DNA from 4 places in the Paenibacillus sp. 01T47 genome. Region 1 is predicted to be linked to each of the others. Evidence: riboswitches for the same ligand, from Rfam matches in the RefSeq annotation. Region 1 holds a riboswitch; each other region holds the start of a gene.

What was found. Region 1 has a riboswitch for cyclic di-GMP ahead of AC1DOV_RS18310 (SpaA isopeptide-forming pilin-related protein). Riboswitches for the same ligand answer to the same signal wherever they lie in the genome.
Region 2: another riboswitch for cyclic di-GMP. It lies ahead of AC1DOV_RS32850 (transglutaminase-like domain-containing protein); the one in region 1 lies ahead of AC1DOV_RS18310 (SpaA isopeptide-forming pilin-related protein).
Region 3: another riboswitch for cyclic di-GMP. It lies ahead of AC1DOV_RS29315 (EAL domain-containing protein); the one in region 1 lies ahead of AC1DOV_RS18310 (SpaA isopeptide-forming pilin-related protein).
Region 4: another riboswitch for cyclic di-GMP. It lies ahead of AC1DOV_RS19180 (methyl-accepting chemotaxis protein); the one in region 1 lies ahead of AC1DOV_RS18310 (SpaA isopeptide-forming pilin-related protein).

The regions. Positions count from the first base shown of each region.
Region 1 covers NZ_JBFTPA010000008.1:230,111-237,678, forward strand. Annotated here, with positions in the region: gene AC1DOV_RS18310 (SpaA isopeptide-forming pilin-related protein) at 1-924, opposite strand, end outside; cyclic di-GMP riboswitch class II at 956-1,039, opposite strand; gene AC1DOV_RS18315 (hypothetical protein) at 1,285-1,746, shown strand; gene AC1DOV_RS18320 (ATP-dependent helicase ComFA) at 1,928-4,171, shown strand; gene AC1DOV_RS18325 (ComF family protein) at 4,168-5,052, shown strand; gene AC1DOV_RS18330 (TIGR03826 family flagellar region protein) at 5,167-5,583, shown strand; gene flgM (flagellar biosynthesis anti-sigma factor FlgM) at 5,692-5,958, shown strand; gene AC1DOV_RS18340 (flagellar protein FlgN) at 5,967-6,470, shown strand; gene flgK (flagellar hook-associated protein FlgK) at 6,490-7,568, shown strand, end outside.
Region 2 covers NZ_JBFTPA010000034.1:30,242-37,809, reverse strand. Annotated here, with positions in the region: gene AC1DOV_RS32850 (transglutaminase-like domain-containing protein) at 239-1,048, opposite strand; cyclic di-GMP riboswitch class I at 1,061-1,139, opposite strand; cyclic di-GMP riboswitch class I at 1,189-1,267, opposite strand; gene lysS (lysine--tRNA ligase) at 1,434-2,954, opposite strand; gene greA (transcription elongation factor GreA) at 3,123-3,599, opposite strand; gene AC1DOV_RS32835 (tRNA-dihydrouridine synthase) at 3,914-4,093, opposite strand; partial or broken gene AC1DOV_RS32830 (tRNA-dihydrouridine synthase) at 4,135-4,301, opposite strand; gene AC1DOV_RS32825 (helix-turn-helix domain-containing protein) at 4,360-4,572, opposite strand; gene folK (2-amino-4-hydroxy-6-hydroxymethyldihydropteridine diphosphokinase) at 4,524-5,081, opposite strand; gene folB (dihydroneopterin aldolase) at 5,056-5,442, opposite strand; gene folP (dihydropteroate synthase) at 5,504-6,352, opposite strand; gene pabC (aminodeoxychorismate lyase) at 6,398-7,288, opposite strand; gene pabA (aminodeoxychorismate/anthranilate synthase component II) at 7,285-7,568, opposite strand, start outside.
Region 3 covers NZ_JBFTPA010000021.1:123,641-131,208, reverse strand. Annotated here, with positions in the region: gene AC1DOV_RS29335 (RtcB family protein) at 1-25, shown strand, start outside; gene AC1DOV_RS29330 (nucleotidyltransferase domain-containing protein) at 229-1,074, shown strand; gene AC1DOV_RS29325 (methyltransferase domain-containing protein) at 1,115-2,380, shown strand; gene AC1DOV_RS29320 (metallophosphoesterase) at 2,386-4,971, shown strand; cyclic di-GMP riboswitch class I at 5,088-5,173, shown strand; gene AC1DOV_RS29315 (EAL domain-containing protein) at 5,258-7,568, shown strand, end outside.
Region 4 covers NZ_JBFTPA010000009.1:137,329-144,896, forward strand. Annotated here, with positions in the region: gene AC1DOV_RS19175 (DUF1836 domain-containing protein) at 242-1,012, shown strand; cyclic di-GMP riboswitch class I at 1,085-1,169, shown strand; gene AC1DOV_RS19180 (methyl-accepting chemotaxis protein) at 1,255-3,012, shown strand; gene AC1DOV_RS19185 (HSP90 family protein) at 3,175-4,947, shown strand; gene AC1DOV_RS19190 (hypothetical protein) at 4,944-5,987, shown strand; gene AC1DOV_RS19195 (prenyltransferase) at 6,061-6,972, shown strand; gene AC1DOV_RS19200 (DUF6081 family protein) at 7,002-7,568, shown strand, end outside.

The sequences.
Region 1 (7,568 bases):
TTTTCCAGGTATTACGCCGTTTCCTGTTTGAGTGGAATTCGGAATTTCCCATGAATAAGAAACCTCGATGTTACTCTCGTTACTTACTTTCCATGTTCTTGTTTTATTTGGATCGGCGGAGCAGGCTGTTTCAAGTTTGAGCTTAGCCGTATTGATAACTGCTTTTTGCACAGAGTTATCTGTGGTTACTACGATCTGCTGGGTAGCCACTAAATCGGTGGTAAAGCCATCTAAGGTTAATTCTTTTAATGTATAGGTACCGATAGGTAATTCGTTGAATTGCAAAATACCGTCACTATTGGTAACACCGCTTTTGACTAATTTACCGTCTTTCCAAAGCTCGAAGGTAATGCCTGCATGAGGAGCGCCCTCGACATCATTTAAATGTTTATTGATGATGATACTGCCCGTACAGCTGTTCGAAAGCTTTAGATTCCATGCTAAAATTTTGTCACCATGAGCGCCGGGACCTAATGTTTTAATTAAATCTCCGCTATAGATATCTAATTGATAAGGCAAACATTTTGGAATGTTAATCGTAACGGAGTAAGTACCTGCTTTTGGATATATAATAGACTGTCCCTCAAAAAATGTTTGCTTGTTGTATGGAATGGTTGTATCGCCGGGTCCAGGTGCCCAGTCAGCAGGGCCTTCATAGCCGGAGAAGCTGACTCTAACACAATCTTTTAGCGTCTGGAACGTAGCGGTAGCTGTTCCGTTATTATTGACTACGATATTGGAATGCGTGGCAATGACATCCTTGCGATCTGATGAGTACTGTGGACAGCTATTCTCATCTACGAGTGCCGCAGCATTCGTACCTTGATTGCTATCACCTTCGGCCATGGCAATGGAACTAAGCGACAACGAAAAAATTAATAACAGAGCCAGGGCTAAACTGATTTTTTTCCTAAAATAACGCATCTTTCACTCTCCTCTTAGATACGTAGTGGGGTTCCAAGAGGGCCGGTTACACTACTAGCTCCATATAATCCAAGTGTCCAATTGTAGATTATACTTCATCGCTTCCCTAGTTATTTTGATTGTGAAAATCCACTCTCCCTTTCTATATGCGTGCACCGGTTAGATATGCATGCTTTCATATTAAAATGATAACATGTATTGGAAATTGCTCAAGGGTGTTTCTTTGTCAGAAAATGACTAATAATCAGCATAAAGCAGGATATAATTTTGGCATAACACACATTTTGTCACCTTGTCCCTTGATTGCGGAACCAGTGGGCTCTTCATGGCATATAGTGTCACAAAGAGGAGGTGGCCGCCATGTTTGAACTTCTACTTCTTGTTATTGGCTGTTATGCTTTGGCTGCATTGTCGGTGCATCTGGCGTATCGAATTTGGCGAGGGCGCCAGCAATCCAGCAAGCATTATGTGCTCGTAGCTGACGTTCAGCAAAACAATATGGAATGGTATGTACGTTCGCTGTTTTCTTTCTCTCGGCGAATGGGGAAAAACGTTCGTTTGACGATCGTAGATCAAGGGGTTACAGAGGAGACACTGGCTATTGTTGAACGATTAGCTAGAAGGGGCGATGAGGTCAGGATTCACTCTAATGGATCTAACCCGTTGTCTGGAAGCGAAGACGGTAAGCGCTCTCAAACAGAGGGTGTGGATGGAACTCAGCTGCTATGGCTGCTCCAGGCAGAAGGAGTTGTGTCGCTTTCCGATCATGCGGTGCTAATTGATTTGCAAAATCCGACAGATTTGTCGAAAATGCCATTTTAGTATATACTCTACGGTAATGAAATAGTCGGAGTGAAGCACACTCAATAACGCAAATGCGTTGTTGGGTGTGCTTTTTTTTGTTTACAGTGCTTGCAATTTGTCTGGGAAGGGAGAGGCTGTATTTAACTTAACAGATGAATAATGAAATTAGTTCTATAAAGTGTCAAGGGAGCGAATAGAGATGAGGGCACAATTGTATGTTGTGAAAGTGAATGGATGCTGGCAGGCTCGACTGACTATCAAAGCAATGGTGGATAAATACTTCTGGATGCATGGAGCGTTTGGTGAAGCGGGATTCTTGAACAACGAGATCGCAGAGGAGGGATGGCTGCTAAAAGAAGAACTGCCGCTCGGGGATGCGTGTATTGCAGTGGAGCTTTGGGATGCGGCTATAAAACGTGGCAATGGCGGCAGAAATAACGCGAGTAAAAGCTTAAATGAGGGGGGACGGAATGCTGATTATGAGGCGATTGAGCTGTTGGCGGCATGTGCGGAGGAAGCAAAAGCTGATGGGGCGGGTGGAGATGCAGCAACTGGCGGGTTGAATAGTAGTAATCAGAAATCTAGCGAGCTGGAGAGAAATTATCGGAAATACAGTGGTGGAGTAGAGCAAGCAGTTCATAATGGCAAGATTAGTTTGGGGAGTCGTTGGCGCTTTTTGGGTAGCCGAGGGAAGCGGAAAGGAGCGTTGGCGATAGAGAGGCTTTTTGGTTTAGTGGAGAGGTGGGAGAAGGTAAGGGGCGCTGTGGTTGGGGAAATCGGAGGAGAAGCGATTGCGAATAATGGTGAAAAGCGTAGCAGCGCTAAGCGTGTGGGTGGCGAGGAGGCGGGAGTTTATAGCGCTGAAGAGCTGGGAGAGTTTGCGGCAGGAGCGAAGCTTGCCGCGGGTATGCTGCAGGGACGTGCGCTTTTGCGAAGCGAGGCGCACGCCCTGTTGTCTAGCGCAAGCTGTCCCGGTGCCGCGTCAAGCTGGAGAGAATTGCTCCAGCTTGCTTCGCTGCTCGGGCAGGTGCGCCTGAGCGGATCAATAGCCGCCGTGGGTGGCGGGCGATTGGACGCTTTGGGGCGCCGCAGGCGGGAGCGCAGCTGTTTGCGCTGTGGGAGCGGCGAGGCGCAAATGCACCGCACGGCATGTGCAGCGTGCGGGAGGCACTGCGCCTATTGCATGGCGTGCATTGGGATGGGGCGAAGCCGGGAATGTGAGCTGCTTATTACGGGGCAGCGCGCGGGGTTGAATTGGGCAGAGACGACGGTTCGCGGCTCTGGTAAGGGGTTGAGGCCGCTGACGTATGAACAGCGGCTTGATAAATGGGGGCTTAGCCCTGCGCAGACAGCTGCAGCAGCTAAGGCGCTGCAGTTTGTGGAAAAGCCGCCGATAGATGCGGCTTTATCAAAGCTGGACAAGCAGCGCCAGATGAGAGAGTTTCTTCTTTGGGCTGTAACAGGAGCGGGCAAGACGGAGATGATTTTTCCGCTTGTGGAGTCTGTCCTGCTGCGCGGTGGAAAGGCACTGATTTCCACACCGCGCCGTGACGTGGTGATCGAGCTTGACCCGCGTATTCGGAGAGCTTTTCCTAAGGCTTCAGTCGTAACATTATACGGTGGTAGTGAGCAGCGCTGGGAAAGCGGAGATATTACGCTTGCGACTACGCATCAGCTGATGCGATTTTATCAAGGCTTTGATCTCGTTGTAGTTGATGAACTGGATGCGTTTCCTTTTGCGGGTGACCCGCTGCTGCATTTTGCAGCAGACAAGAGCTGTGCGCCAGGTGCTGCTCGTTTGCTGCTGTCCGCTACGCCGCCTAGTGAGCTGCAAAGAGCAGCAAAACGCGGGAAGCTCCCTCATGCAAGAGTACCTGTTCGTTATCATCGTCATCCGCTTCCCGTACCCAAGCTTCTACAAACGCCTACAGTAAAGCAGATGCTCCAGCACCGCAAGCTGCCGTCAAAGCTCTTAGCAGCCATGCGGTCATCGCTTGATCGCGGTGCCCAGCTTTTTGTATTCGTGCAGCAAATTGCTCAAACCGAGCCTATGGCGGCTTTACTGCGTGCTGCTCTTTCACATGCTGTTGTTGCGGCAACCTCTTCACAGGATGAAGAACGAACGGAGAAGGTGCAGCGTTTTCGCTCACGGGATATACGAGTTCTAGTCACAACTACCATTCTAGAGAGGGGCGTAACGATTCCTAAAAGCGATGTCTATATTCTCGACGCGGACGGAAGGTTATTTGACGAGGCTTCACTGGTTCAAATGGCTGGAAGAGCAGGCCGCTCTGCGGATGATCCATTCGGTCGTGTGTACTTTTGCAGCCATGATCGCAATCGACCACAGCTGCAGGCGGTACGCCATATTCAAACGATGAACCGCATGGCTCGCAAGCAAGGCTACTTGCTCCCCGCATCAAAAGGAGGCTCGCCAAAATGAACGTCTCGCCAAGAGCATGGCTGCAGCGTCTGCAATCCGCTTTCACCACATCCGCGCAGCTGCTCGCTCCAACGTCTGCCGCATGTCTCCTATGCGGCAAACCGCAAAGCGAGGCTCGCAGCGCGAGCAGCTACAACCACGTGAAGCTGACGACCCAGCTTCGCAAATCCCTTTGCGGAGCGTGCCTCTCCGCAATACCATGGCTGACCCGCATCGCCTGCCGTAGATGCGGGCGCGGCATCCCATGCGAAGACTGCATACGTCGTCCGCATAGCGCATTCATATGCAACCGCAGCGCGGTTCATTATAATCAAGCCATGCGAGCGATGCTCGCCTTGTACAAATATAGGGGCAATGAGCGGCTTGCTCCTTTGCTCGGGGACATGCTCTTGCCTGCATTCGAGGCGATGACCTTTGAAATTATTCAACAGTCTATCGTGGCAAGCAGCAGCAGCCGCAAACCAAAAATATCGATAGCAGACTGCTGGGATGCTGTTACCTACGTTCCTGTAAGTGAAGAACGAGCAGCAGATCGGGGGTTCAACCAAGCGGAGCAGCTCGCCAGCCACATCGCGAGGCGTTTTCAGCTGCCGCTTATGGAATTGCTCATTCGTTCGCGACATTCAGAGAAGCAGAGCTTCAAAACGCGCTCCGAAAGAATGCGCGATACGCAATCTCTTTTTGAAGTGAATACGAACAATTTGAGCTTATTAGCCTCTGAATCCCATAGCAAAAAGCATCTATACGATAGAGCTATTCGTATACTTTTAATCGATGATATCTACACAACTGGAAGCACGGCAGAAGCCTGCTCTAAGGCTCTGCACCGTTATGTGGAGCTTCCGCTCGATATCTATATTTTGACCTGGGCTCGTTCATAATCCAGCTAGGCTGATAGATCTAATAATTAGATTCATAGTGAAAAAGTTAGTGCTATCGATTAGAATGTAACTAATAGCTAGTATGGTTTTACAAAAAAAGGAGGGCTCAGAGCGATGAACCTAGATAATTGTCCTCGCTGCGGTAAGCTTTTTGCAAAAAACTTTAGAGACGTGTGCCCATCTTGCATGCGAGATATTGATAAAGAGTATGAGCTTTGCGCAAACTTTTTGCGTGAGTTTAGAGGCTCAATTATAACTGAGGTATCGGATGCTACTGGCGTTTCGATTAAGCAAATTACGAAGTTCATACGCGAGGGACGCATCTCTATTTTGAATGCACCAAATATGTCATACCCTTGTGAATCCTGCGGAACGCTGATTCGTGAACATCAACTATGTGACAATTGTCGTTTCCGTATCGAGAAGGACAAGAAGCAAATGTTCCAAGATATATCGAGGAAAGAAGATTTAAAGAGTGCGTATAATCCAACGGGTGTTTATAAAGGATTAGAAAAATACAAAGATAAATGATTTAATTTAAAATTTTGTTGACTATAAAATTTCACTTGACTGAAGCCGATAATACTTGTAAAGGTAATCGGCTTTTTTAGTTCCTGTAAATAATGAGGTGGGTAAACAATGAAAATAAATGAGACGAATCGTATCGGAGCACTTAATCCATACCAGAAGCATTCGGAGTCCAGAGTAGGCGGGACAGACAAGGCTAAGCAGAAGGACGAAGTCCAAATCTCTGCTGCAGCTAAGGAATTGCTATCGACAAGCAAAGCAAGCGGAGCGGACAGAACAGAACATATTGAGCAGCTGAAGCGTTCGGTAGCAACAGGCAACTATCATGTGGAAGCTGGCAAGATAGCCGAGAAGCTGCTTCCCTTCCTGAAGGAGTAATCCTCTAAATGAATGAGTACATCCAGCAAATCATCGTGATTTTGCAAGAGCTTTTAGACGAGCACCTGCAGCTAATTGAATACGGCAACGCGAAGACGTCGGCTATTACAGTGAACCAAGTAGAGACGCTCTCGTATATTTCAAGCAAAGAGAAGAAGAGTCTTCAGCGGATCATGGAACTGGAGCAGCAGCGTATCTTTTTGATAGGGAAATATATGCTTGATCAGAAGCTGACTGCCCATCGTTCGTTCAAAATGGAGAAGCTCATACAGGCTGTATACCAAGCGAATGAGAAGCAGCAGCTTCAGGCGATATGGAATGAGCTGTCGGCAGCACTTAAGAAACTTCAAGATATTAACGAATTCAATCAACAGCTCGTAAGGATGACTCTGGAGCATTTGCATTTTACGCAAGATTTGCTGCTTGGTCCGACTGAGGAAGAAGCGACCTATCATCGTGCTGTTCAAGGCATGGCCTTAAATCGTAATGGCCGCTTTAATATGAAAACGTAACAAGAGAGGACAATATACGATGGCATCCACTTTTCATGGCTTAGAAACGGCAAGGCGCAGCTTATTCACTACTCAGTCTGCTCTGAATACAACTGGACACAACATTTCAAACGCGAATACGGCAGGCTACTCACGCCAAGTGGTGAATATGACTGCATCAAGACCGATAGACGCGGTTGGTTTCTCCAAATCAACAGCAGCTGGTCAGCTTGGTACAGGCGTTGAGGCGTCTTCTATCACTCGGATTAGAGAGAAGTTTCTGGATAATCAGTATCGCAATGAATATAAATCACTGGGTAATTTCTCAGTTCAGCTCGACACGCTCTCTAAATTAGAGGGTATCGTTAATGAACCAAGCGACACGGGCCTTAGAACGGTGATCTCGAATTTTTGGAATTCGTGGTCAGACCTCAGCAAAAACCCTGAGAATGCGGATGGCCGCAAAGTCGTTATGGAACAAACGATGGCATTGGTGGATTCTTTTAATTACACAGCTAAGCAGCTCAGCGATTTAAAAGCGGATTTGACGGAAAATGTAGAGATTAACTTAAATACGGTTAATTCGATTACAACGAGCATCGCCCAGTTAAATGGCGAGATTAGACGGGTTGAAAGCTTAGGTGATAACGCAAATGATTTGCGGGATCAGCGTGACCTGATTACAGATCAGCTTTCGGGATTAATCAATATTCGCGTAGAAGACCAAGAGAGCGGCTACCGCATTACGATGGGCGGTACGGAGCTGGTGCAAGGAACAGCTACTGCTTCTCTGGATTCAGCAGCAATTACTACAGCGGTTGCTAATGGTGATTTAAATAGCGGTGCTATTTATGGAACGATATATGCAAGAGATCATTACGTCGAGGGGTACATCGGAGAACTCAATAATCTCGTTCAAACGATGGCGAATGGCGAGTTTGAGGTTACGCTGCCTAAAGGATCTGTTTTGCCAGAAGGAACAGTATTGAATAACGTAACCTATACAGGCACAAATCGTACACTGAACGAAGATACAAAAGTAACGGTAAAAGGTTTGAATGGATTGCATCAGCTTGGATACTCATTGGCGGGACAAGAAGCGGGCTTGCCTTTCTTTAC
Region 2 (7,568 bases), on a different contig from region 1:
GTTCAGTTTTCAAAGAGCAATCTTTTCTCTCTCGTCGACCGTGTATCTCGTTGGCGACCTAGATAATATATCATAGGCGTATATAGCATTGCAAGTGTTTTTTTATTATTTACGAAAAAGTTTTCAACACTCCTATTTGCCTTCTAATTGCGCAATCGTTGCTTCGCTTCCTCCTCACCTATATTGAAGAAAGACATAAAAAAACGAGCTCTGCGATTTCCGCAAGCTCGTATAACTTCTAATATGTTTTTGTAACTGTATATTGAGCTGCATCCTTGATAAGCTCATACTTTTTCTTGCCCTTCTTTAGACCCGCATCAACTGTCGTATCAATCGTAACCCATTTCCCATCCAAGTACACTTCGTTCCAAGCATGATAAACATCCACATAAGTAGATTGTCCCATCAAGAGCTTCGTAGGGATATCCACGCTCCGCAGCATTGCCGCAAACAATGAAGCGTATCCGTAGCAGATATCCTTTCTCGATTTAAATGTGCGATCAATATTGGGGAGGTAATCAACTGACAGATTAGCAGCTAATTGATTATCATAACTTACATTCGTAATAATATACTCGTAGATTGCCTTTACTTTCTCCATATCCGTTTTTTTATTGCTCGCTAATTCTTTTGCCTTGACGATGGCGCTGCTCGCATTCGACCAGTCAATGTTCTGGATGGAATTCAAGTACAAAACCTTGTTGTCTTTCAAATCAAGCGTCACCGTTTCTTTCTTCGCCAGTTTGTATTTGTTGCCTGTTGTATTCTCTAGAACAGATATCGTATATTCGCCATTGCCAAGCTGCAATGGAAACTTCTCAGCTGTTTTTCCGCCGGTTAGATTATATGTATAGTTTGATGCGCCTTTTGCGATCATAAGCTTCGTTTTCACTTTAGTGTTCACTGCATATTGTACGGAGACAACACCTTTATCTAAATTCCCCGTATTGAGCCAATCAGAAGAGTCCGCTTCATTTGCCTGAACGACCGTTACATGGATGGATGCAAAAAGAACAAAAGCTGCGATGACTAACATAAATTTACGCATGAATATACTCCCTTCGGTAGCTGGCTGCCATCTTACGGAAGGCCCTTTAGCTTTGCGTCCCTACCTTTCGATAGGTTTGCCATTATCGTGTGAAGCGCTATGTGATGAATTTCCCTATAAAAACAAAAAAAGCCTGTTCATTCGGTAGCTGGCTGCCATCTTACGGAAGGCCCTTTAGCTTTGCGTCCCTACCTTTCGATAGGTTTGCCGTTATCGTGTAGCGCTTTATTAGTTCTATTCTACCATATGAATCTAGCAAATCAATAGATTGTACTACAATATCAATCATAATTTGAATGTTTTTAAGGATTGTTGTTGCAAATTCTCGATATTAGAAAAAAAGAACCGTTGGCTGCTAAAAGCCAAACGGTTCCTTGTTTCTTTCTTATTCAGCAGAACGCTGATCTCTCATATGAGGGAACAACAGTACATCACGAATAGATGGAGCATCTGTTAGAAGCATGATCAATCGGTCGATACCGATTCCTAGTCCGCCTGTTGGCGGCATGCCGTATTCCAGAGCGCGGATAAAGTCTTCATCCATCTCATGCGCCTCGTCATTTCCATGCTCACGCTCAACAAGCTGCGACTCGAAACGCTCACGCTGATCAATCGGATCGTTAAGCTCCGTAAATGCATTAGCATGCTCACGTGCTACGATGAATAGCTCAAAACGATCGGTGAAGCGTGGATCTGCTTCGCTCTTCTTAGCAAGCGGCGAAATAGCAACCGGATGTCCTGTAACAAAGGTTGGCTGAATAAGCGTGTGCTCACCGAACTGTTCAAAGAAAGCGTTGAGAATATGACCAAACGTCATATGCGGATCAACGGCAACTTTGTGTTCTTTCGCCAAACGATGGGCTTCCTCGTCGCTCATTTCCACGCCGAAATCTACGCCAGTCGTTTCTTTGACAAGCTCAACCATGCTGACACGGCGCCACTGAGGTGTCAAATCAATTTCTTGGCCTTGATAAGTGATTTTCGTTGTTCCAAGAACCTCTTGCGCAATATGTGCGATGACATTCTCTGTCAATGCCATAATATCCTTGTAATCCGCATAAGCCTCGTAAAGCTCAATCATTGTAAACTCTGGATTGTGGCGAGTCGAAATCCCCTCATTCCGGTATACACGGCCGATCTCATATACTTTCTCCAATCCGCCTACAATCAGTCGCTTCAAATGAAGCTCGATTGCAATACGCATGTAGAGCTGCATGTCCAGCGCATTATGATGCGTTTCGAAAGGGCGTGCTGCAGCACCGCCTGCAATGGAATGCAGCGTTGGTGTTTCTACTTCTAAATACCCGCGGGAATCTAGGTAGCGACGCATGGATTGAATGATTTTGGAACGAGTAATAAAGGTTTGTTGGACGTCGGGATTCACGATAAGGTCAACATAACGCTGACGATAACGAAGCTCTACGTCTTTCAAGCCATGATATTTATCAGGCAATGGAAGAAGCGACTTTGTCAAAACTTCAATATCACGCGCTTTGACAGAGACTTCGCCTGTATTCGTTTTGAATACAACGCCTACTACGCCAATGATGTCACCGATATCCAGCAAGTCAAAAGCTGCAAACTTATGCTCTTCAACGGAATCTTTACGAACATAAATTTGAACCTTGCCGCTCAAATCTTGAATCGTAGCAAAACCCGCTTTGCCCATGCCGCGTTTCTGCATAATACGGCCAGCAATACGCACTTCAACCGCTTTTTCTTCTATTTCTTCTTTGCTGAGCCCTTCATAGGCTTGTACAATATCTTTGGCGTTATGAGTGCGTTCGAACTTTCGGCCGAATGGATCCACACCTAACCCTCTAAGCTCGTCCAATTTGTTTCTGCGAATTTGCAAGAGCTCACTTAGCTCCTGCTGTTCATTGTTTTCTTGTTCCACTTCTTTCATCTCCTTGATCATTCGGCAAAAGCAAGCAGCTGTCACCGGATTCATGCAGCAAAATCTCGTTTCGCAATAAAATATAAGCAATGTATAGACCTGTAATATACGTTCTTATATTTTAAACGTTCAAAAAGCTTCCTACAAGGAAGCTTTTTGAACCGCTCATAGCAAACATTATTTTTTGATATCGAGAATTTTGTATTGAATAATGCCGACTGGTACGCTAACTTCGACAACGGTGCCTTTTTTCTTGCCTAAAATCGCTTTACCAACCGGGCTTTCATTTGAAATCTTGTTTTGCAAAGGATCGGCTTCCGCTGTACCAACAATGGAATAATCCATTGTGTCGCCATACTCCATATCCTCAACCGTTACGATCGAACCGATGCTCACGGTATCAATATCAATATCGTCATTATTTATAATACGCGCATTGCGCAACATTTTCTCAAGGGTAAGAACGCGGCCTTCGATAAATGCTTGCTCATTCTTCGCATCTTCATATTCCGAGTTTTCGCTTATATCACCATAGCCAATTGCTACTTTAATACGTTCAGCTACTTCACGACGCTTGACCGACTTTAGGTTCTCTAATTCATCTTCGAGCTTTCGCAGCCCTTCTTGAGTCAGAATGATTTGCTTATCGTTCATCTTTCCGATTCTCCTGTCATGTGACTAATTTTTCATACCTTGTATGAATTCACTGTTACCTAATATATTACGCTTCTTATTCCTCATACCAACTGTTGTTTGAAGCGCTCTTGATGTCTTCGTTAGATTATATTGCACGATTATATTGCAAAGTTACCCTGAATGTCAATCAAAGCCAGACGACCCATTGAAACCGTTTCATTTCTGAAATGTAGAGCAGAAGCCGCATGATAGCGGCTTTTGTCGAATGGTGTCGGCTCGCTCCCGTTACAGGGTAAATCGCATAACCGATCTATTTGTATTTTAGTAAGCGTCTACTTCTGCAGAACCCGCTTCTTTGCTGAAACAGCACTGACAGCTTGGAATTCTTCGTCCTCTCCAAGCGAGTGGACGTAGTTTTCCAAAATCGCTACCATCGGATCACGGCCTGTATGTTCGAGCAGCCTTTTTGCATCCTCTGGTGAGAAAACGTCGCCATTCCCAATTACGGGAATCGATACCGCTACTTTGACATCCTTTATAATGTCCCAATTAGCCTTACCCGTATACTACCATGCAAAATGGCCTTGTCGCTTACCATCTCCGCACATACAAGACCCGTTCCAAACTCCTTGGCAATTAATCAAAGGCAGGATAGCACACGCTTGCCATCGGCGCTAGCACCACTCTGTTCTTCATTTCGATGCCACCGATTTTCAGCATGTCACTCCTTCCTCCTCTTCTAACTGCTTATTGTTCATGTCTTGTGTACCAGACAGCACTATTCACGGTTATCAGACATTAATTCCTCATAGCTGATTCCGAGCGTCTTAGCGATATGATTTAATAACTTCGTATCCGTCTTTCTTGTTCCTCGCTCCAATGAGCCAAGAACGGCCACCGATACGCCAAGCTCCTTGGCCAGCTCCTGCTGAGTATAGCCCTTCAGCTTTCGAAAGGCTCTGACGCGCTGCGCCAATTGATTGTTTTCCATAACGTAATGCCTTCCTTTCCATCCAGAAGCGCTGCTTCAGATACTGCGCTTACCTCGGACTGCAGCCGATGTGTTTGATCCAAAACATCATGCAGCGGAACGAGAACGAACGACCGCTCCATCATACGCGGATGCGGCAAAGTTAATTCCTCTTGATCCATTCTGACATTATCGTATAGGAGCAGATCAAGGTCAATGGTTCTCGGTCCCCAACGAATTTGTCGAACTCTACCGAGCTGCTGCTCGTACTCCAAAAGCTGACGCAAAAGCATTAATGGAGATAGTGTCGTTCGTACAGCTAATGCCATATTGATAAAGGGCGGTTGCTCTGTGTAGCCTACCGGATCAGTCTCATACATGCCTGACACTCTGCTTACCACGATGCTCGGGTGCGCATCGATGAGGCTAATCGCTTCCAGCAGCAGTTGCTCACGGTTTCCCATGTTAGATCCTAAAGCAATATATGCCTCTGCCTGTGCGCCATCAAGCGGGAATTGTTCGTCCATCATTGTCCCGCTTTCTGCGCAGTTCTACCGTTACTCCGTCAAAATGGATATCAAACGGCGGGTTTGGCTTCGTTACTCGAACCGTCACTTCATTTACCATAGTATAAACTTCCAGTACTTGCGATGCAATGTGACCTGTTAAAGCTTCGATAAGCTTAAACGGAGGGCCCTCTACAATCGTTTTCGTGAGAGCGTGGATTTCTGCATAATTCACCGTACTGTTCAAATCATCGGTTAACGCCGCTTGCTCCAAATCCATATTGAGTTCAACATCCACATAATATTTCTGGCCTAGCTTGTTTTCTTCAGGAAATACGCCGTGGTAGCCGTAAAACCTCATCCCTTTGATCATCATTTTATCCATTATAGTCACTCTCCTAACGATGTACCTTATTTAAAATAAGAAATGGCATTCAACAACACAATTAATGTCGATATAAAATGGCGTCCGTCATAAGTGCAGTACGCTTAATTGCACGCACATCATGCACACGTACGATTTGGCAGCCGTGCGCAATGCCAAGAGCAACCGTCGCAGCCGTTCCCTCAACAAGCTCATCAACAGGCAGATTCAGCGTCTGCTTAATGAATCGTTTACGCGAGGTACCAAGCAGCACCGGATATCCAAGTGCATGCAGCTCGGATAGACGGCCAAGCAGCTCCAGATTATCCTCATAGGTTTTGGCAAAACCAATACCCGGATCTAGCCAGATTTGATCTTCAGCGATGCCAGCCGTTCGCGCAATGCTTACACTGCCCTGCAAATCTGCAAGTACATCGGGAACAAAATCATTATAGTCTCTCGCATGGCGGTTATGATTGATGATGACAGGACAAGCATATTCAGCTGCAACTGCGGCCATATTAGGGTCACCCTTAAGCCCCCAAATGTCATTAATAATATGAGCACCCGCCTCTAGCGCATGCCGTGCAGTCTCAGCTTTGTATGTATCGATGGATAAAGGGATGTGCGGCAGCGCCTTACGCAATGCCTGAATAACAGGAAGGATACGCCGCAGCTCTTCCTCCACTCCCACCGGTTCAAATCCTGGACGTGTCGATTCACCGCCAATATCAATAATATCAGCACCTTCCTCCACCATCGCTTTCGCACGGGCAAGAGCCGCATCCACACTCGTATAGCTCCCGCCGTCCGAGAAAGAATCAGGTGTCGCATTCAAAATGCCCATAATCAACGTACGCCCGCCTAGCTCCAGCCTCGTTCCGCTGCCAAACTCATATGCTCTTTTATAGAAATTTGGTTGTTGATCCATTGTTAGACCGCCATCCTTCTTCTTAATGTTACATGATTATAGAGCTTAGATAGCTCCAGCATCACCGTCAATTGTCGTCTGTCGGTAAAGAGTAAGCAATTGCTTCGTAATAGACCCTGCTTGACCGTTGCCGATAACTCTACTCACCCCGCCAGCTTCTGATAACAGAGTAACGGGAACGAGCTCCTGAATGGAATTGGTGAGCCATATCTCGTCGGCCGTTTGCAGCTTCTCCAAGCTATAAAGGCCCTCTTCGGTTACATACCCTGCACTGCCAGCCAGCTCCAGAACTCGCTCGCGCGTTATGCCCGGCAATATGCCGGTGTCCAGTTCAGGCGTATATACAACATTGTCCTTAGCAAAAAACAAGTTGCTCACGATTCCCTCCGCCAACCATCCTTCTCGGCTGAGCATAAGACCCTCGGCCCCAGGCGCAGCACCACTGGCAAGCAGCTCTCGCTTAGCAATAATATTGTTCATATAATGGAGAGACTTAAAGCGAACCTCACCCTCAGGCGTATTCCTCCTTGTCTGCAAAAGCCGCAGCTCCCGTCCGCGCATATGAACCGCATCATTAACCGGCGGCAAAGCCTTTACAAGCATTAACACATTCGGCTGTTCATAATCTCCTGTCGGCAACCCTAGCTCAGCTTCGCCTGCACTGACGGTTAGTCTTATATAGCCATCTTTTAATTCATTCGCTTCAAGAAGCTCATTAAAGGAGCTGCGCAGCTCCTCCATATTAGGCGTGTACTGAATTCCTAGCTGATCACAGCCTGAGCATAACCGCTTCATATGCCTGTCTAGTAAGTAAGGTTTCCCCTCATAGGTGCGGAAAGTCTCGAACAAACCTATACCGTACAAAAAGCCGTGATCATAAACTGAGATCACGGCTTCGCTCGCATCCATTACGGAGCCGTTCAGTTCGACCTTCATCGCACTGCGCCCGTCCGATTTTGCAAGAAATTACGAAGCATCGTCAAGCCATGCTCCGTTATAATGGACTCAGGGTGAAATTGCACCCCTTCAATTGCATATTCCTTATGACGCAAACCCATAATTTCTCCTTCATCGGTTTCCGCTGTTATTTCCAAGCAATCAGGCAGCGTTTCACGGCGTACGATAAGAGAATGATAGCGAGTAGCGGTAAAAGGTGATGGCAAACCTTCAAACACAGATTTTCCTTGATGATAAATGGCAGACGTTTTGCCGTGCA
Region 3 (7,568 bases), on a different contig from region 1:
GTTAGCTGCTGTCAAAGGAACGTAAATAAAGGAAAAGAAGGGGGACGAGGAGAATGTTTAACCAATATCTAGAAGTACAGTTAGTTAACGTAAATGATGAACAATCCAATTCTTTTAATTTAAGCAAAGAGAATAGCTCCACTCCTCGGACCCGTTGTTTGGTATTTGAAGGGAAGCGTGTACTGACCTCGTGTTAGCTGCATTGCTGACTATTCTTTTTCCTAGACTATGGACGATCTTGTCCATGGTCTTTTTTTTTGCAAGAAGAAGCTGAGTAAAGGAGTGTCTAGAATGACCAACATACATGAAAATATTTTGCTGGAACTGGGTAAAATCGAGCGGGAGGAACAGGTTCGCATCGTTTACGCGTGCGAATCAGGAAGCAGGGCTTGGGGTTTCCCTTCTAAGGACAGCGATTACGACGTGCGATTTATTTACGTCAGGCCGGTGGAATGGTATTTATCGATATTTGACAAAAGAGATGTAATCGAACGGCCTATAAGTGATCTTCTCGATATTAACGGCTGGGATTTGCGCAAAGCGCTTAATCTGTTTCGCAAGTCGAATCCGCCTCTGCTCGAATGGCTGCAATCACCGATTCCATACTTTACGAAATACTCAGTAGCCAAACAAATCCGAAGTGTCTCTCCGTTATCTTTCTCGCCGAAGTCGTGCATGTACCATTATCTCCATATGGCTAAAGGGAACTACCGAGAGTATCTGCAAGGCGAGCAAGTGAAAATAAAAAAGTATTTTTATGTGTTAAGGCCGATTCTTGCTTGCGGCTGGATTGCGAAGTACAACTCGATGCCTCCAATCGAATTTGATCGTTTAGTAGAGGCGCTTATTCCTGAGCAGAGCGAGCTGAGGGCTACGGTTGAACAATTGCTGCGCAGGAAAAAAGCGGGCGACGAGCTCGATTATGAGCCTAGGCTGCAAGTTATTAACTCCTATTTGGAGGAGCGAATGGTTCATTTTGAACAAATCGCACTCGAAATGGGTCAAGGAGGAACTGCGCAGGACAATCAGCTTGATGACTTGTTCCGCAGAGCATTACAAGAGGTTTGGGATTAAATAGTGTTGCTTTTAATTGACAGGTAAGGGGAAGTTAAGGATGGCTATCGTGCAAGTGAAATCGACGAACCCAAGCTTTTCGTTCGTCATCAGAAAAAATCCGGGGTCAGGCATGCTGCTGCGCGCCGTTCGCAAAGGAATGGCCTACGGCTGGTATACCGATGAAGGAACCTTCAACGTTTACTTCAAGGATGCCGACAATGAGGTTTCATACAAGCAGCATAGGCAGGACCAATTTGAGTACCTCAATGTATCGCGATATAATACGCCGCTCTTTGTACTGGGAGCGATTAATGAATTTTTTGCAGCGCCGCTTAAAGCGCAGCATTCGAGTGACACGGAGCAATACGAGCATACCTTCCATATCAATATGATTCATATTGAGCTCTTGCGTTATATTCATTTTTTTGAGAAGCATCTTACCGACTATACATTTGAAGCAGTACATCTGGCGCATAAGAGCTATTCGCTTACCATTAAGACGCATAAATCGTTATATGAGCTTATGCATGTCGTTAGTGTGCTTTGTCTCTTCCTTTCGATGTTCAGCGACGAATACATCGATATTTCTGATGATGTGTTGATTAAATATGTGAAGAGTATCCAAATTATCGACGCACCCTTTTATATACGAAGCTTGTTTGCCCGCAATTTTCTAGCTTCAAGAGATCGGTTCAAGAAATATAAAGAAGAGCTGGAGAAAACAGATCGTTATGCGGTTCAATTGGCCTTCGGCGGGACGGCTCAGCAGCGGAGAAGCTATATCGGAAGCGTGCTTCCGTTCAATAAGGCCATTCTCGATGTTGGCTGCGGAGAAGGCTTCTATGCGATTCCATTTGCATCCAAAATTGAAGACAGCTACTACGCGGTTGATATCCATGAGCCGCTGCTAGAGGTGGTAGAGCGGAAGGCGAAAGCAAAGGAACTGGACAACATCGCTACCTTTCCTTCCATTGAACATTTTCTAGAGGCTTATAACGGCGAGCAGGTGGATGTCATTTTGACCGAGGTTATTGAGCATATGAGTCTAAATGAGGCAGCTGTTCTGATACGGCAAATATGCGAACATGTTGATTTTGATTATTTTGTGCTGACAACACCTAATGCAGAGTTTAATGCTTATTATGAGCTGGAAGACTTCCGGCATGATGACCATAAATGGGAGCTTGGGCGAGCGGAATTTCAAGAGTGGCTGCTCGAAACGATTAAAGATCAATCCGTGGAAAGCCAATATGTCGCAATCGGCGATGGAGTGAACGGTATACAAACGACGCAGGGTGCGATTTTGCGGAAGAGGAGAGAGTAGCGTCAATGGAAATGAGAACGAGAGTCCATACGATTTTTATGCTGATTGGCACGACGGAATGCGGGAAAACAGCCTTTGCAAATGAAGTGCTGATGCCGCAGCTGCGATTTAGGGATGACAGCAAGGGCATGAATGCGAACGTGCAATATATTTCATCCGATAGCATTAGACAAGAGCTTCTAGGCTCTGATTATGATAAATATGATCAAATCATGCTTGAAGCGAGCGATCAGGCTTTCCGCCTTTTGTTCGAGAAGCTGCGGCTGGTCACTACTTTCCCCATCAATGCGGAATTTGTTGTCGTGGATACAACAGGTTTGTCGGAGGATTTCCGGGCGAGAGTGAGGGAGGTTGCAAAGGAAAATAACTACAACCTTGAAGTCGTGCTGTTTGATTACAAGAAGCGGGATGATTATTATTCATCGGAGCGTTCGAAGAAACTGATAACGAGCCACATTAATCGTTTGCGCAAGGACGTGCTTGGTTCGCTCTCGAGGGAGAAATATAGCAAAGTTCATAAGGTGCGGGCTAAAGATTTTTATTCCCCTATGGATAAGGTTGCGAATCCGGATTATAAGATTATAATCGAGGATGCTGCTGAGTATTTGGACGTTTTTTTACCGCTGGACCAGAAGACGATTATCGTCGGTGACGTTCACGAATGTGTGGATGAGCTGAAGGCTTTGCTCGTTAGCCATGGGTTTCAACTAGAGGGCAATGTATTGGTTGAGACAGGAAAGGTCAGCGGTACAAAAGTATTGCTCGTTGGAGATTGGATCGATAAGGGAAGCCGCACTAAGGAAATCATTGATTTCCTATATACGAATCAGGATAAGTTTTTGTTTGTGCTTGGCAATCATGAAAACTTCGTCCATAAATATATGCGTGGTGAAATCAAAGGTGTGGAAGAGGAGCTGCTGCATGCCTACTTCGATTCGACTGAGGTGCTGAGAGGCGATGCTGAGCTGCTTCAGAAGTTTAATCATCTCGTATCGCTGTCGAAGCCTTTCTACAGAATGGTAGGAAAATCAGGACCATCCTATTATGTGACTCACGCGCCATGCGAGAACAAATATATTGGCAAGCTGGATGTGAATTCGATCCGTCATCAGCGCAATTTTAGACTCGACCGATCGGCGCCGATTGAAGCACAGCTTGCGTTTCTGAAGCGGGATGCAGCAGGAAACCAGCCGTATCATGTTTTTGGACATGTGGCTGCTAAACAAGCATTTCGGATCAGAAATAAAATCCATTTGGATTCAGGCGCAGTTCACGGCAATCTGCTAACCTCGGTTTCTCTGTCGGTGAAGCCGACTTTCAAATCACAGAAATCGGCAATAGCCGGCATGGAAGGCGAGCTTCCTGCTCTCTTCAAAGAGGAACGCAAAGTATCGCTGCAGGAGCTGGATGATGATGAAGCCCGCAGATTGCAGTATTGCTCGCGCAATAAAATTAACTTTATTTCAGGAACCATGTCTCCTGCAGATAAGGATGAAGCGGCGGGTGAGCTGGAATCGCTGAGGAAAGGGCTGAACTATTTTATGGAGCGCGGTGTTAAAGAGGTCGTGCTGCAGCCCAAATATATGGGATCACGCTGCAATGTTTATTTGCATGCAGATATCGAGCAATGTTTTGCAGTGAGCCGCAATGGGTACAAAATAAATAAGGTTGACCTAACCGCTGTTTATGAGCGACTGCTGCAAAGATTCGGAAGCTACATGAAGGAAAACGATATATCGATGCTTCTGCTGGATGGCGAGCTTTTGCCATGGGAGGCGCTGGGAGAAGGTCTCATCGAAAAGCAGTTTAAGCCAATTGAGAAGGGGCTTGAGACAGAGCTTGCTTTCCTGAAGGCGAATGGATTCGAGGAAGCGTTCGGAAAGCTTGCGCATGATTTCAAGGAAAGTGGTTTTGAAAAGGATCAGTTTCACCTTAGCAAAGGGGCTATTAATGAGAAATATGGCCTAGCCGTCTACCAAAACTTTAAACATGTTCATTCTATTCTTGAGAAAAACAGGCCAATTGATGAGCATATCAAAGCATATGAAACGTATAAGAGGCAGCTGGAGCTGTATGCCGAGGCTGGGGAGCTTGAATACAAGCCATTTTCGCTGCTTAAGATCGTATACGTAGACGGAAGCGAGCAGCTGCCAGCGTGGAAAACCTCGGAGATGTATCGTTTCCTCTCTGACGATCCATTCATCACGCTTGTTCTGTCTGATGAGGAGAGCTATGAGCTTGCAGAAAAATATTTCTACACGCTTACGGTAGACAATCATATGGAAGGTGTCGTGATTAAGCCGGAGATGCCTCAGCCGTACACGGTTCCCTATATGAAAGTGCGCAATAAGGAATACATGTCTATTATTTACGGTTATGATTATAGATTTCCGCACAAGTACAATAAGCTCATCAAGCAAAAAAATATTACGCAAAAGCTTCGTACATCATTTAACGAGTACCGGCTAGGACAGCATATGCTTGCGATTCCTTTTGCTGAAATTGCCCCGGAAAACGATGGATATCAAGCGGCTGTTGCGAATCTTTTGTTTGAGGTTGCCAAAGAGAAGGAAATCGATCCTAGATTGTAAATCATCAATATACCAAACCTCCCAAAATGGGAGGTTTTTCTACATCATTCGACCTATTATGAAATTGGTTATGGTATATATCGGAATAATATGGAATACTGGTATATGTAAAAAGTCCTAGTAAAAAGCAAAGTTGTCGAAAGACAATGACGCAAAGCCAACAGGCCTAAAGGAAATTTCCAAAGGTGGCTGGGTTGCCAAAAGGATGAGTGATAACATACCTATATCCTCTCCTTAAAAACTTCAGGTTACCGCCTACGTTATGAATAAGAGGGGATATTTAGCAATGAAACAAATGATTAAACGTTTTAATGGCAATGTTAATGTTGGTAGTTTTAATATTGTTCAAAAGTTAGCTAATTTAGGATACTGGGAGTTTGACCATATTCGCAGAGAAGCATCCTGGTCGAATCAAATGTTCGAAATATATGGTATGAAATCTGATTTCTCGATGACGATTGAACAATTTTTTGAGTTCGTGCATCCCGAAGATCGTGAGCGCGTTAATGAGCAGTTCCACCTTGCAATTGAATCAAAAAAGGAAAGCGTTTCCGAGTACAGAATCGTTCGTCAGGGCGGTGAAGTTAGACATGTGGTGGAAAACATTACGTTCATACGGAATGCCGAAAACGAGATATTGTTGACGATAGGCATGATTCAGGATGTTACGGAAAATAAAAAAATACAGCATCGCCTCACACTAGAAGAGCAGCTTTATAAATCGATATTTGAAAACAATCCTGATGCTGTCTTTTCTTTAGACGCACAAGGGCGTTTTTTGTCATGCAATTCAGTGCTTGAGCAACTTTTTGGATATACGAAAGAGGAAATTATTAATGATAGTTTTCATAAATTTGTAGATGCCGCAGCGCTGGATAAAACGATTCAATATTTTGAGCAAACGGTCAAGACGCTGAATCCTCAAAACTATGATACGACAGGCATTACGAGAACAGGGCAAACGGTCGAATTTAATGTGACCAATATTCCAATCATTATTAATAAAAAGCTTATCGGTGTCTACGGCATTGCCAAGGATATTACGCAGCAAAAAATGATTGAGCAGTCGTTGACTGAGACCGAATTAAAATACCGCAGTATTGTCGAGCAATCCATTGTCGGTATTTTTGTCGCGCAGAAAAACAACTTCGTTTATTCAAATGATCAGCTCAATAAAATGTTCGGTTATGACTCCTTGATCGGTATGGATATTATACAGACGATTCATCCCTCAGACCGTGAAGCCGTCGTTAATCAGCTAACGAAGTTACAGGAGGGGCAGTCTTTATCTAATTTCTGCCACAGAGCCATTAAACAAGATGGGACGAATATTCATTGCGAAGTGCACTATAATCAAGTGTCAAATATGGGTGAGCAAGCGATCGTTGGCGTAGTCCTTGATATTACGGATCGAAGCAAGGCTGAGGAATTAAATCAATATTTGGCTTACCACGATTATTTAACGGAGATGCCAAATCGCAGAATGTTTGAAGACCAGCTAGATAAGCAGCTAAGGGTAAGCGAGTATTTTAAGCAGAGGCTGGCGATCATGCTGATTGACGTGGATCGTTTCAAATATGTAAATGATACGCTTGGGCATCCGATTGGGGATGAGCTGCTGAAACAAATCGCCTTTCGATTGATGAGCAATTTACGTGATGGCCAAACCGTATTCCGACTTGGCGGAGACGAATTTGCAATTATTATAGCTGATGTAAAGCAGCAAAACGAAATCAAGGATATGGCAGCTACTATTATTAAGCTTATCAATGAGCAATTTTTGATAGAAGGATATGAGCTGAATGTAACTGCAAGTATTGGAATCAGTCAATCGCCTGGCGATGGGAGCTCGGTGGAGCAGTTGATGAAAAACGCGAATGCGGCTCTTTATCATGCGAAGTCCAGAGGCAGCAACCAATCACAGTGCTATTCCGCTTCTTTAAATGTGCAATCATTCAAATTGTTTTCACTCAGCAATGATTTGCGTAAAGCGCAGGAAAGAGGAGAGCTGTTCCTTCATTATATGCCTCGCGTACATTCGCAAACGATGGAAATTGTTGGCGTTGAGGCGCTGCTGCGCTGGAATCATCCGGATTGGGGATTGGTTGCTCCGTCTGAATTCATACCGATCGCAGAGGAAACGGGGCTTATTGTATCGATAGGAGAATGGGTGCTTCGCGAAGCCTGTATGCAGCATAAACGGTGGCAGAGCTTAGGCCTGCCTTCGGTTACGCTGTCGGTTAACTTTTCGGTGCAGCAGCTTCTTCAGCAAAATATATTGCATACCATCGATCAGATCATCGAGGAGACAGGAATTTCCCAAGATCGATTGGAAATTGAAATAACGGAAAGCTCTTTTATTAGCAATGAGAATGCGGTGACTGAATTGCTGCTGGAGCTGAAGAAAAGAAAAATCAAAGTATCGCTTGATGATTTTGGAACCGGCTATTCCTCTCTTTATTTATTGAAGCGCTTGGCACTCGATACGATCAAAATTGATCGGTCATTTATCGAGGAGTTGATGACGGATCGGAGAAATAAAAGCATTATCGAATGCATTATTCAATTGGCTGGCGAGCTGGGCATGCAGGTGGTGG
Region 4 (7,568 bases), on a different contig from region 1:
TACCCTTTTATGTTTATATTTTTTTTTCTTATGATCTACTATAACGAATGATTACATGATATGACAAATGCCATATCCAACGGTAACAGCCTTATACGCGCTTTAAAAGCGATTTAACGAGAATGAAAGGCTTATTCTCATTGATTTTCGAGCCTTTACAAGCGTCATTCTCCGGCATATGATGAGTTCATATGAACTTGTAATATAGGAATGCAAGACGAATGCGCGAGGAGGAAGCGATATGGAGTCCTTTACGCTTACTCGAAAAGAGATGGCTTGCTTGCTGCTGGCTCTGGACGGAAAGTATAATTTGAAGCCACTGCAAGTGCTGCAAGCCGCATGGACCAAAACGCATCAATGTGACTTGGAGAAAGGCACGGGACTGCCTGCATTTATGTCTACGCTGCTGCCTCCAATTATTGAAAAGCTCATTAAAGGAAATGAGATTAAAGGCTTTTCACTACATGAAATTGCTGCGTTGGGCCAACTAATCGAATATTCGAATCTGTCGATTACCTCCATGCAAAACTGGGTAAAGCGAGATTTCAAACCTTATTTCGATTGTCCGAAAGCTGGGAAAAAATATTCTCTGAACCAAGCTGCGTTATTATTCATTATTGATGATTTAAAGTCAAATCTTGATTTTGAATCAATACGCAAGCTTTTTGAGATCGTATTCAAGAAACCAGAGGATGAAGCAGACGATTTAGTTGGGCCTATTGAATTATATGCATCTTATACCAGTATGTTTGAGGAGCTAGATGCGAATAACGATCAACTGCTCGACATTTCCGGTCATTTGAAGGAAAATCCGCATCAAGATTTATTGACAGAGCATGTCATTCGCTCTTCAGCGAATCAATTTGCAAGCAGATTGCCGAATTTAACGGAAAAACAATGGGAAGCGGTGCGAAATATTTTGCTCGTTGCGGTTATTTCCATCCAAACCTCCTATTTTCATTCGTTAGCAAGGCGTTATTGCAATGCAACCTTATTTTTAGCCACAGAATAAATATGGTTCAAGGGATGACAAATTCACTAAATAGTCCTATACTGGTTTAAGTTGTAAACTACAAAATAGACAAACTGAAAAAGGCAAACTTGTTGAAAGACAAGGACGCAAAGTTATGGGCCTAAGGTGTACGCACTATGGCTGCCAGACCGCCGGAAGGATAATAAGCTAACTGAGCTGTCCGCCTCCTGTGGCTGGATAGCTTTTTTTGTTTTCAGGAGACAGAGGAGAGAGCAAGCAGGATGGTTTTTAAGGATAGGATAGAGAGAGCAAAAATACTGTTTAAGAAATTGAGTTTGAAGAAAATAACGAGCAAATTATTGCTTGTTACCGCAATCATCACACTTTTTAATGTAGGCTCGGGCGTTTTGATTTATTTTCAAAATCATTCAGTAGCAACCTCAGTCGAAGGCTCAGAGGAATTGCAGCGTGCTGAACGCAATTATCAAGGTATATCGAATAGGCTGCTGAAAGTGATGCTTCTAATGGTAGATGCCATTGAAAATGGCAAAAGCGATGCAACGCTGATCATGAAGGATTTGGAAACGATGCCTGCCAACATCGATGAATTAGAGAAACAGCTTATCGATATGGATAAGAAATATCCGCCTGCAACGGAAGATGGTCCTTATTATGCGAATCAGGTTAATGTTCTTAAGCTTGCATTAGATAACTTGAAAGTGACGAATACAGATGTGAGTGGATTATCATCAGATGAGAAATCGCTCCGCATAAGCAATCTAATAAGCGTATATACCGTCATTCTAAGTTATTCCAACGATACAATGCACGAGCGTTTGACCGCAGACGCTAACGCGACGCAGAAGCTTCTCGATAAAGACATATCCAGTGCGAACCTTATTGTGCTTATAAATGTCATTTTGCTAGCTATTCTTCCTGCTATTATGATTTTTGTCATCTCACAATCGATTAGAACAGGACTTGTAGGCATTACAAAAAGAATTAAGCAGTATGGCAATAATGATTTTACAAGTCAAGAAAAACTCGTTCGCTCTGACGAATTTGGCGATCTTGACCACGCTTTGGCTAATATGGGCGATCAGCTGCGAGAAACGATTAAAGCTACGCTTGAAGTGAGCGAATCTGTGCTCCACATTTCGAATAATATGGATAATATGATTGGTATTAATCGAAAAGCATCAGAGGATGTAAATGGCCAAGTGGAGCTGGGCAGAAAAGTGTTGCTGTCGCAGTATGACGATGCTTCATCCATTTCGGCAGTTACGGAAGAAATCTCAGCAAGCTCTCAGCAAATTGCTGCGTCGAGTGAATACATAAACAATGATATGCAAAATATGAAGCAATCATCTCATAACGGCACGCAGCAGATGGCTGGCGTGGTCTCGATGGTAAATGAAACAGTAGACCAGTTCTCAAAGCTAACTGAAGCTTTCGAAACGATGAATGAACGATATAACAATGTAGCTAAGTTTTTGAATGGCATTCAGGATTTGAACACACAGACGAATTTGTTGTCACTGAACGCATCCATTGAATCGGCAAGAGCAGGTGAGCATGGCAGAGGGTTCGCAGTTGTTGCTGATGAGATCCGCAAGCTGTCCAGTCAGACCGATATGATCTCGAAGCAGATCACGAAGGAGCTGACACTCATACAAAGCGATGTGGCAGCAAGCAGCCGCACGATCGGCAGCTTCGCGAATGTTATTAACACGACGCGTCAAGCATCCGAAACCGCAAGCAGCACATTCCAAGCATTGGAATCACAAAGCAGCATGCTGTCAGATCAAGTGAGCGAGATTTCTACGGCAATTAGTGAAATTACAACAGGCATGTCTCATATCGTGTCTGCAGTAGACAAGCTATTGACGACGTCTTCAGAAGTGAATGGGAAAATGGAACATATGAGCGAGCTTTCAGTTAAACAAAATGATATTTCCGATGATTTGCGCACGCTTGCGGAGAAGCTTTCACTTTCCTCACAGGATTTGAAGGAGAAAGCAGCTGTTTTCAAAGTGTAAGCAACAAAAATGATAATCGAGTGAGGCAGGCAGCATCCATAGGTTTGGGGTGCTGCCTGCCTCTTTGTGCAAATAAAGAAGGATAAGCGAGTATAATGCCGAATCAATGAATGGAATAGACCAATAAAAAACAGATCCACTATGGGAGACAGGATGAGCGAAATGAACTTTCAAGTTAATTTACAAGGGATGATCGAGCTTCTCTCAAAGCATTTATATTCGAGCCCAGGCGTGTTCATTAGGGAATTACTGCAAAATGGCGTTGATGCGATTACAGCACGCAAACGGCTTGGACACCGCTTTGATGCACGCGTAACAGTTGAAATTTACGGTTCTCGAACGATTGCCGTTCACGATAATGGGATAGGCTTGTCCGAATCCGAAATCCAGCTTTTTTTGGCTCAAATCGGAAGTACCTCCAAGCGTGACGAAATGGATTCAGCAGACGACTATATTGGACAATTTGGCGTGGGTTTGCTGTCCTGCTTCGTAGTGAGCGGCGAGATCGTTGTTATTACCCGCTCCGCTCTAGAAGGCGATACTTTAGAATGGCGTGGGCGGCCTGACGGCACGTACACGATTCGCAAGCTTGAGAAGGATGCTCCAATCGGCACCACCGTGTTTTTGACATGCAAGGAGGGTTACGAGGATTATTATGAATGGGATCGTGTGATGGAGTTAATGAGCCATTATGGTCAGTTCCTGCCTGTTCCGATTCATTTGTCCGAAGGGAAAACAGATATTAGGATTAACGAGGAAACTCCTCCGTGGTCCATGAATAGCAGTGATGCGCTCACCTATGGCGAAGATCACTTGTATCAAACCTTCTTGGATGCCATACCTTTAAAATCAGTAATTGGTGAGCTTGAGGGTGTCGCTTATATTCTTCCTTATGCTGTAAGCTTGCAAGCCGAGAAAAAACATAAGGTATATATGAAACGTATGCTGCTTTCCGATCAAGTTAACAATATGCTTCCGGATTGGGCTTTTTTTGTTACGTGTATCATGAATACGAATGGACTTCGACCAACGGCTTCTCGGGAGTCATTTATGGAAAATGAGCTTTTTCACACCGTAAAGGATGAAATTGGCGAAAACATTAAACAGCATATGATTCAGCTTTCAGAATCAAACCCTGAACTATTCGGTAAAATTATTGTTATTCATTCTGCTTCCATTAAAGCGATGGCTGCCGAAGATGATGAGCTTTATCGATTGTTTATCCGTTTCTTGTCGTTTGAGACTTCATTTGGCATGATGAAGATGAGCGAAATATTGGAACAGAACAAACGTATCGTTGTATCTTCAACGCTTGATGAATTCCGCCAAGTGGCTCGCGTTGCCAAAGCGCAAAATGTGATGGTTATTAATGGCGGTTATGTCCATGATTTTGAGCTTGTGCGCAAGCTGTCGGAGCTGGATGAGGATATCGAGGCGTTAGTTCTAGATCCGATTAATTTCTCGAACGTCTTCCAATCCATAACTCCCGCGGAGCATAAAAGCATTCTTTCCTTTCTGGAGCTCTCGGATCAGCTGCTAGCTCCATTTCAATGCAGAAGCGTAGTAAAGCGATTTGAACCAGTGGATTTGGCCGCTTTATACAATACAAATGATGAAGTGAATTTTCTGAGAATGGCAGAGCAAACGAAAGATGAAGCTAATGATTTGTTCGCAAACATTGTGGATGTCGTCATCCATGAGCTATATGAGGTGCCATATGCGACGATTTGCTACAACTTTAACAATCCGCTTATGCAGCAGGCTATGACCTGTCAGAATGCGGATATGCAGAAGCTAAGCATTGAGACCGTTTATACGCAGGCCTTGCTGCTTGGTCAATATCCTCTTGGCCCTGAGGAGCTGAAGTTAATGAACAAATCGTTTATGCAGGTGCTGGAAATCGGTCTTAGTCAGGCTGGTGAGCGAGAGCTATGAAGCAGCGATATGATCAATTGCGAAGCGAGGCATGGAGCTTGCCGCAGGGAAAACAGAAGCTTGCGGTGCTTGAGGAGGCTATTCGGATAGCCGATTTGCATATGACGAAGGAAGACTCCTATTACGCCCGCATGTCTTATTCCGAGGCAGCGCTTGATTCGGGCTATGAAGAGCGATTTCTTGTTTCATTTACCTGGTGCTTAACTCAGTTTGAAAAAGATCCGGCTGCTTATTCGAGCTTCACCCTTATTTGGCACTATAAATGGTTTGTTAATCAAATTTGGCGGTTTCCGCAATTTGGTACGGATCAAATCACTTCGATCTTTAATGATTTTAAGGCAAAATGCTTACAATACGGTCACAGCCTGCGCCCATATTATCAATGTCTTCATCGATACGCGCTATCTCAAGGCGATCATGAGTCGGCTCAAGCAAACTATGAGCTTTGGCGCAAGACGGCTAGAGATGGAATGTCTGATTGTAGCGCCTGTGAGCAAAATGGCTTTGGCTACTATCATTTTACAGTTGGCAGATATCGGCGAGGACTGCAAGCTATGAAGCCTATTATGGATGGTCGAATGACCTGCAAATCCATTCCGCAAAATACGTACAGCCATCTGCTTCTCCCGCTCCTTGAGACAGAGCAAGCAGATGAAGCTGTAAAGATGGCAAAAAAAGGCGCGCGTTTGTTAAAGGGCCCTGGTTACTTAAGTGAATATGGGAGCTTCCTTGCTTATTACACAGCAACCGACATTCATAAAGCCGCCAAATGGTTTGAACAAACCGTACAATATGCGCTGGATACGAAAGTAGGCTGGGATCGGTTGTTGTATATGATTTCAGCTAGAGCATTTCTACAATTGTGGCATGCGAAAAACCGTCGGAGAAAGCTGAATGTTAGCAGCGATATTACGTATGAGATGATTGTAAAGGATACCGAACAATTAGCTGCTGCTTTTGATCTAAGAAACCAAAATCATTATTGCACCGAGCTGCTCAAACAGAAGCTTAAACAAGTTCAAAAACTAAGCCATTTTTAATCCATGTGTTGACGTATAGCAAATGGAAGTGGTTCAATTGAACGATCGACAACAGAGAGGGCAGTGGCAGCTTATGTTTAAACAATTTATGAAAGCATCCAGGCTGAGCGTTCTTCCTGTTATGCTTATTCCCGTGGCGTTAGGTGCGCTGGGGGCTTTTGTGTGGAACGGCATTTTCAATCCTTTATTATTTATCATCACCATAGTTGGGGCAGGAACAGCCCATTTATTTTCTAATATGATCAATGATTTATGGGATTATTATAACGGTACGGATACGGCCGCTCAATCGACGGAAGGGGTAATTGCAACCAACTCTGGCTATTTGACAAAAGGGACGTGGAGCATTCGCACCTTTGCGACCGTAACATGGGCATTATTTGGCATTGCAGCGATTTGCGGCATTATACTTAGTATAACAAGCGGATGGCCAGTGCTCGTATTTGGCGGGCTTGGGGCGTTAATTGCTTATTTCTATGTAGCTCCGCCGATCCAGTTCGGATACCGCGGCAAAGGCTACAGTGAAGTCGCGATCTTGATCTCCTTCGGCATACTGCCTGTCGTAGGCGCTTATTTTGTACAAACCTCGGAGCTAGATTCTCGGGCATTTTGGCTATCGCTGCCAATAGGACTTTTGACTACCCTAATTTTGTTTAATCACCATTTCCTGCACTGGCAGGCTGATCGTCAAGCAGGGAAAAGAACATTAGTCGTCGTTTGGGGAGAAAAGAGAGCACTCGTTTTCTCGCGCGTTTTGCTTTTTCTCGCCTATATTTCGCTTATCCTATGCGTGGTCGTGAAAGCATTGCCTATTTACGGGCTGCTGGCGCTGCCAACAGCGATACCTTTATATTTGGTATACGGCAGGTTATCATCAAATAATGTATCGACTGCATACGTACCGCTTATGGGTGCCTCGCTGAAAGCAACGATGCGATGCGGTGTGATCTTAATCGTTGCCTTAATCATTCAAGGTCTTATTTAAAACATACAACTTAGAAAGAGGTCATGGATATGGAGAAGCAATGGACTTTAGGAGATTTTCATACGATTCTAAATGAAGGGGAAGTATGGAAAATCGGTGGTTTTCCGCTGCAAGACGGAACCTTCTGGCAGTACCGAGAGCCTAATGCGGTTGTCATTGTTCGCAATGGACTGCTGTATGTAAGAGCACCGCTTAGCCGCTCGAACGATCAAATTCAAATACTGGATAATGCTAAGCATATGTATTATTCTGCTGAACCTGTTCTTGTACCTGAATTCGGTGAGATTAGCTTTGAGCTGCAAATTCGCGCACGTTCGCAAAATACAGCGCCTGATGATCTTTATGATGGTTTTGTTTCTTTGAATCTGCTCGATTTCACGACGGGCGGTGCGCTCGACTTTTTTGCGGGAAATGACAAATATGCAAGTGTATATGCCGTTCTTCCTTTTCCGGGAGTAAAGGTGCCGGAGACGGATAAAACGAGATATTTCTGTGTGTTTAAGGAAGACACAAACTTTGCGGCGCGCGAATTTAATACGTACAAAATTACGTACAATCGCACCAATGATGAAGTCGTATTTTTTGTGAATGGCCAA